One region of the Caballeronia sp. LjRoot29 genome, then DNA from elsewhere that is predicted to be linked to it. Evidence: predicted binding sites of a transcription regulator. Region 1 holds the regulator's gene; the other holds the start of a gene.
The links. Region 1 encodes FliA, which starts transcription of late flagellar genes. Its sites were predicted from a motif close to CTAAAGTTTNNNNNNNNNNNGCCGNTA; they were not measured.
Positions count from the first base shown of each region.

Region 2: a site for FliA is predicted at 1,747-1,773, ahead of ACSQ83_RS24720 (flagellin). Genes of this name have one in related genera too.

Region 1 covers NZ_CAXUPU020000005.1:68,505-71,854, reverse strand. The annotation lists gene ACSQ83_RS07770 (Rieske 2Fe-2S domain-containing protein) at 1-253, opposite strand, end outside; gene ACSQ83_RS07765 (GGDEF domain-containing protein) at 550-1,641, shown strand; gene ACSQ83_RS07760 (RNA polymerase sigma factor FliA) at 1,675-2,406, opposite strand; gene ACSQ83_RS07755 (MinD/ParA family ATP-binding protein) at 2,437-3,350, opposite strand, start outside.
Region 2 covers NZ_CAXUPU020000026.1:59,974-63,323, forward strand. The annotation lists gene rpsU (30S ribosomal protein S21) at 90-302, opposite strand; gene ACSQ83_RS24715 (aldo/keto reductase) at 669-1,616, opposite strand; gene ACSQ83_RS24720 (flagellin) at 1,873-3,315, shown strand.

The DNA of each region.
Region 1 (3,350 bases):
GACAGCGATCACGCCAGACGTGGACATCGGTGGAGATATCGGGCGGTGCTGCCGGACCTACAGCCTCCGACGCGTTGCGCCAGACCACCAGTCGCTCGCCTGCCACTACGAACCCACGTAATTCCCCGGCGGGAACGTCGGCGCTGTTACACACAGGCAGCCATTCGCCGAGCAACGCGGCATCGCGCGCGGAGTGAGAGTCATCGGTAGCGTTTATGTCGCCAGTTGAAAGCGCGGATTCAAAGGGTTGCATCGGGCGTCGAAAAATCTACGTAGTGAATAAGAAGCCAAGAAGCCAAATGAAGGTCCGAACATCGATTCGAAAACAAGCGAGGCACAAACGCAACTCGCCAAAACAAAATACCCGGGCGCGCCGCGTGCGTACCACTCGTCCCAAGTGGATCGTAACGAATCAGCATCGGTCCGCCAAAATCTGGCTGAATCAGGCGATTTTCGGCCACTTTTTAGCGACGCAGTACGATTGCAATTCTGCACTACGCAGAAACTGCATAAAACGCGGCATCGATCAGCACATCAGGGAGACTCAGAATGGGGCAGGCGAATGACCCCTTGCATCGGCACCGCGGTTACGTGTGGTCGACTTTTCTCGATCCGGAAAAAGAGCAGGCGACGCTAAGAGTCATACTGTGCGGCCTCGCAACGGCCGTGTACGGCGTGCTGGCGTGGACCATTCCAACGCCCGCCGCCTTTGCCAGCTTCCATGCGCTCGCGCTCTATCTGATCTATGGAGTAGCGACGCGGCTAATCATCAGCAGAATGCAACGGCAGTCGAATCTGCGCCTCGCATTCACCACTGTCGCCGATCAGGCCCTGCTCACCGTGATCCTGGGTGCCGGAGGCGCACTCACCTTGCCCATGCTATGGGCGGTCTTCCTCTTTCTGATCGGCGCGGGCGGGCGTTACGGCAAGCGCACGCTGGCATTGTCGTGTGTCACGGCGATGGTGGGCATCGTCGCGTTGTCGGTGCTGCAGCCGTGGTGGATGATCAATCGCTCCGCGGCGCTCGGGATTGGCTTGAGTGTGTTCGGCGCATCGGTCTACCTCGCCGTGCTGGTCGGCCGGCTCGGCAGTGCGAACCGCGACCTCGCGCTCAAGGCGGGCACCGACCCGCTCACGGGTTTGAGCAACCGCTACATGCTGGAGCAGACCATCGGCCGGGCAATGATCGCGATATCGACGGGACAGGAAGGCGCGACCGCGTTGCTGATGATCGATCTCGACGGCTTCAAGGAAGTCAACGATACCTATGGCCACGAAGTCGGCGACGTCGTGCTGCAAACTTTCGCGGGCCTGCTGGCAAGAAGGGTAAGAACCACCGATACAGTCGCGCGGCTAGGCGGCGATGAATTTGTCGTGCTGGCGCGGCACGTGACGGGCAATCACGCGGTGCAGACGGTGGCAAACGGCGTGCACGCGGTGCTCGAGGAAATGAAGTCGGTGCAGGACCGGGTGGTGAATGTATCGGCGAGCATTGGTGCTTGCCTGATCTCGCCGGACTTGAGTCCCGGCTACAGAGATATTGCCGTGCTGATGCGCGCCGCCGATCGCGCGATGTATCGCGCCAAGTCATTGGGCAAAGGCCAGACAGAGTTCGCGGCGGACGCGGATTTCGAAACCTGACTGGTTTCCATCCGTCTTTTCATTCGCCGATACTCAAGCCTCCACGCCCGACCAAGCCTGTTCCCGCAACTTGGCCCGCAGCCGCGCAACGGCCTGGCTATGCAACTGGCAGACACGCGATTCGCTGACTTCCATCACGGCGCCAATTTCGCGCAGATTCAAGCCCTTCTCGTAGTACAAGCTCATCAGCAGCTTTTCGCGCTCAGGCAATTTATCGATTGCCTCGACCAGCGCCGAACGCAAGCTTCCATCGAGCAACGCGGAAAGCGGGTCGGCTTTATCGACGCAATAACGATCGAGAAACGGCTCGTCATCGGAAGACCGGTCGAAGTCTTCGTAATAGATCAACTGGCTGCCATGCAGATCCTGCAGCATGGCCTGATATTCGATCAGCGGCATGTTCAGATGCTCAGCCACTTCCTGCTCGCTCGCCGAGCGTCCAAGATGCTGTTCAACCTTGTGCACCGCGGATTCCACTTCGCGCGAAGTCTTGCGCATGCTGCGCGGAAGCCAGTCGTTGGCGCGCAACTCGTCGAGCATCGCGCCGCGAATCCGCTGGCTGGCGTAGGTCTCGAACTGAGCGCCTTGATCTTCTTTATAACGGCTGGCGGCATCGAGCAAACCGATCATGCCGGCCTGGATCAAGTCATCCAGATCGACGCTAGCCGGCATTTTCGCCACGAGTTGCAGGCCAAGCCGGCGCACCAACGGTGCGTAGCGGGTCAGGACCTCGGACTGTGACAGTTTTCCCTGGGCGTTATACATCGCATTCACCTTGTTCCTTCTCTTGCTGCATCACACGGACGCGGCGCTGCTCATCGCAAGCTGCATCAATGGTGTTTCCGTGCGGCGAACCGCGCCGGAGTTGATCGAGCGCTCCAATCCGTGCGGCGTTTCCGCTCGCAAGGACTGCACGGGCCATTCAAACTGCGACGCTTTCGGCATCGGCCAGTACTGCAATTCAGCGGCAATCTGCCGATAATCCCGGGCGGCCGCCGTCGCCGGAAAAGCTTCCACCGCGCAACGCGATAGTTCATGCGCCCGCGCCACGCGCGGATCTTCTGCTACGCAACCGGCAGGCATGAGTTGCACCGCGAGATAACGATTGGCGACGCCGGCGAGGTTATCGAAGGCGATTTTCGCGTCTGCGCCGTTCTTCACGTGATTCACGACAACCCGGAACCGGCCGATCGCGTGTGCGTAGTGCAGACGCTTGATGCAGGCGTACGCCTCGGTGATCGCGGCGGGCGCTACGCGGGTCACGATCACGAAGTCGTGCGCTTGCACGGCCAGATTTGAGAGCGCGCCGCTGCGATCGAGCTGGGTATCGATCAGGACGACATCGGCGGGTCCGTCAAGCAGCACCCGGCAATGCGCAGCGTCCTGGCTGATGCGTTCATCGCGAGGCGCGGCAATCACCGAAAAGCCGAACGGCGTGCGCGTGACGGCGTCCTGCAAAAAACGCTTGCCGGACAAGACCGCGCCCAGTGCACCGTTATCCGGCACCTTGGCCAGCCGGGTCACCGACAACCCGTTCTGGCGTTCATCGATTACCAGCACATCCTTGCCTTGCGCGGCGAGGGCGGACGCGAGGTTCACCACCGTCGACGTATTGCCGCTTCCGCCCATTCCACCTGCCGGGGCGCCACACACCGCGACGACCCGCGAGCCATTGCGCGTCAGCAGCCGGCGCAGGCCTTCAGCCTGAT
Region 2 (3,350 bases), on a different contig from region 1:
TAAAAAGCAAAACGGCGATGCAACCCTTGCGGGCGGCATCGCCGTTTTGCATGGTGCAACCTAAACAATCAGGCTGCACCTGCCAAGATTTAATGAAGCTTCTTGGGCAACATCTGGCTGCGCAGACGCTTGCGCAGACGGCTGACTGCTGCCGCCTTCTTGCGCTTGCGTGCCGTCGTCGGCTTTTCATACGACTGACGTTCGCGAAGCTCGGCGATCAGGCCGTTCTTTTCGATGGTCCGGCGAAAGCGACGGATCGCGACGTCGAACGGCTCGTTTTCTTTCAAAACAATAGTGGTCATGGAAGTCCTAAATCGCTGATACGTTTTTCTGACTGCGCGGCGAAGCGTACTGCACAAGGCAACGCCGCGCGCCGGCACTCCGATCGTCCACCCAAACAACAGCGGACACGAGCAAAGCGGCCACGGAGGCCGGAAAAGAGAGAGGTGGGATTTCACCGCCGATCACGGCATGCGCAGTCTGTCGAAAAACGGAACAGCGCACTTCGGGCCGCCCGGCGTCGCTTAAAAATAGCTGCGCCATCGGGCAAAAATCTCGATTCGGGCGAGATGTTATCAGATCGTCGCCCCGTCGCCAACCCCGAAACACCGATTTGCGGAGGTTTGCAGCGAGGCAACCCCATGAAGATGCGTGCTTTTTCCCGATTTTCAGTCCGGATTGCTCGCTTCGTCGAGGAGCGCGATGTCCTCAGGCGCCAAGCTGATCCGGGTTGCGTGTGCCAAGGTTTCGAGTTGCTTGACCGATGTCGCGCTCGCGATCGGCGCGGTGACGCCAGGCCGCGCGATCAGCCATGCTAGCGCGATTGCCGCCGGCTCGGTGTCGTGACGTTCCGACACTTTAATGAGTGCCTTAACTATTCTCAAGCCCCGGTCGTCCAGGTAACTCGACACCTTTGCGCCGCGGGCACTATTCTCGGTATCGGCTTTGGATCGGTATTTTCCGCTCAGGAAACCGCTAGCCAGGCTGTAATACGTCACAACCGATACCTTGTGCGCCTTGATAACCGGTTCCAGATCGTTCTCATAGCCGGCGCGATCGTAAAGGTTGTATTCGGGCTGAAGCACCTGATAACCCGCAATACCCTCTTTCGCCGATATCTTCAGCGCCTCTTCCAGCCTTTCACCGATGTAGTTCGACGCACCGATCACGCGAACCTTTCCCGCCGTAATCAGCTTTTGATATGCGCCGAGTGTGTCGATGAGGGGCGTTTTATCGTCGTCTCGATGAGAAAAGTAGACGTCGATGTAATCCGTCTTCAGGCGTTTCAGCGAGTCGTTGACTGCCGCCTCGATATTCGCCGCCGTCAGCCCCGTCCGCGTGCTCAGCATGCCGACCTTGGTGGCCAGCACGATCTTGTCGCGCTTGCCGCTTTCCTTGAGCCACTTGCCGATGATCGTCTCCGACTCGCCGCCCTGGTGGCCGTCGACCCAAGCGGAATAAACGTCGGCGGTATCGATGAAATTAAGTCCGTGGTCAACGAAGGCATCCAGGATAGAGAACGACGTGCGTTCGTCGGCTGTCCAGCCGAATACATTTCCGCCGAAAACAAGCGGCGCGACTTTGAGGTCTGACGTACCAATAGTGCGGTGCTGCATGGTTGCTCCCGGGCTGTGATGGGCGAAGACGAAAAAGGATCGAAAAAGAATACCCGCGAATCCGCTTACTCGCAGGCGGCGCCTCGACAACTCCCGGCGACTATTCTCCCTACGAATTCTTACCTAAGTCCTCAAGTTTTTTTTTCATGGGCCGCTAACCCATGTAGGCGGCCGGCTACCACGCTCGGGAACCGCCAAGCAACAGGACCGCGCAGTAGCCATAACAGCCCTTTAAGTTCTTTCAGGAGAAATCCAAATGCTCGGCATTAATAGCAATCTCAACTCGCTGGTCGCTCAGCAAAACTTGAACACCTCGCAAAGCGCTCTGTCGCAAGCTATCACGCGTCTGTCGTCGGGTAAGCGCATCAACAGCGCGGCTGACGATGCAGCAGGTCTGGCGATCTCGAACCGTATGCAAACGCAGATCAACGGCCTGAACCAAGGCGTGTCGAACGCGAACGACGGTGTGTCGATGATCCAGACGGCATCGAGCGGCCTGGCACAGATCACCTCGAGCCTGCAAACCATTCGTACGCTGGCTGTTCAGGCGTCGAGCGGCTCGCTCTCGTCGAGCGACCAGGCAGCACTGCAACAAGAAGTTGCGCAGCAAATCGCTGAAGTGAACCGCGTTGCTTCGCAAACGACGTACAACGGCAAGAACGTACTGGACGGCTCGGCCGGTAACGTGAGCTTCCAGGTCGGCGCGAACGTTGGCCAGACGATCAGCTTGAACCTTACCAACAGCTTGTCGGCATCAGCGCTTGGAACGGGCAAAGTGCAAGCGGGTGCGACGCTTGGCACGATCGCCGTGTCGCTCGACTCGACCGGTGCTGCATGGAACGCCTCGTCAAGCACGGGTTCGGAAACAACCGCAATCAACGTCCTCTCGGACGGCAAGGGCGGCTTTACCTATACCGACCAAAACAACCAGACCCTGTCCAACACGATCGCCGCCGCCGTGCTTGACACGACGACCACGCCGGGCGTGCTTGCAGCCAAAACGGGTAGCCCGCTCGATCCGGCAACGGAGCTTGCAGCAATTTCCACCGCTAACAAAGCGAACCCGCCTACGGCGGCCGGGGTCGCTCTTGGCACGGTAGGCGGCATCAGCATTAGTGGGACCACGGGCCTGGATGTTGCAGCCGGCACATCAGGCGCCATCACGTCGCTTACATTCAAGTCGGACGGTAGTGGCAACCTGAACGTCTTTGATCAAAACGGTAACCAAGTGTCGTCCGCCGTATCTGCGGCCCTCTTCGGCGCTACTTCGCCTGGTAACGGCCAAGGTGGAGCACTTACCGCTACCAACGGCGCAACGATCAGCTTTACTGGCGGCACCGCTCCTACCAGCAACTTCGGCGCAATCAACGCTAACAACAACCCGCCGGCAGTTTCGAATATCGACGTCAGCACGGCAACGGGCGCGAACGCTGCGATGGAATCGATCGATAACGCACTCGCCACGGTGAACAACATCCAGGCAACCCTGGGTGCGGCTCAAAACCGTTTCACGTCGCTTTCGTCGGCACAGCAAGCACAGTCGACCGACCTGGCAGGCGCCCAGTCGCAAATCACGGACGCCGACTTCGCGCAAGAAACGGCTAACCTGAGCAAGGCGCAAGTGCTGCAACAAGCAGGTATCTCGGTGCTGGCACAAGCTAATTCGTTGCCGCAGCAAGTTCTGAAGCTTCTCCAGTAATAGCCTCAAGCAGTAATGGCAGACGCATCGAAAGA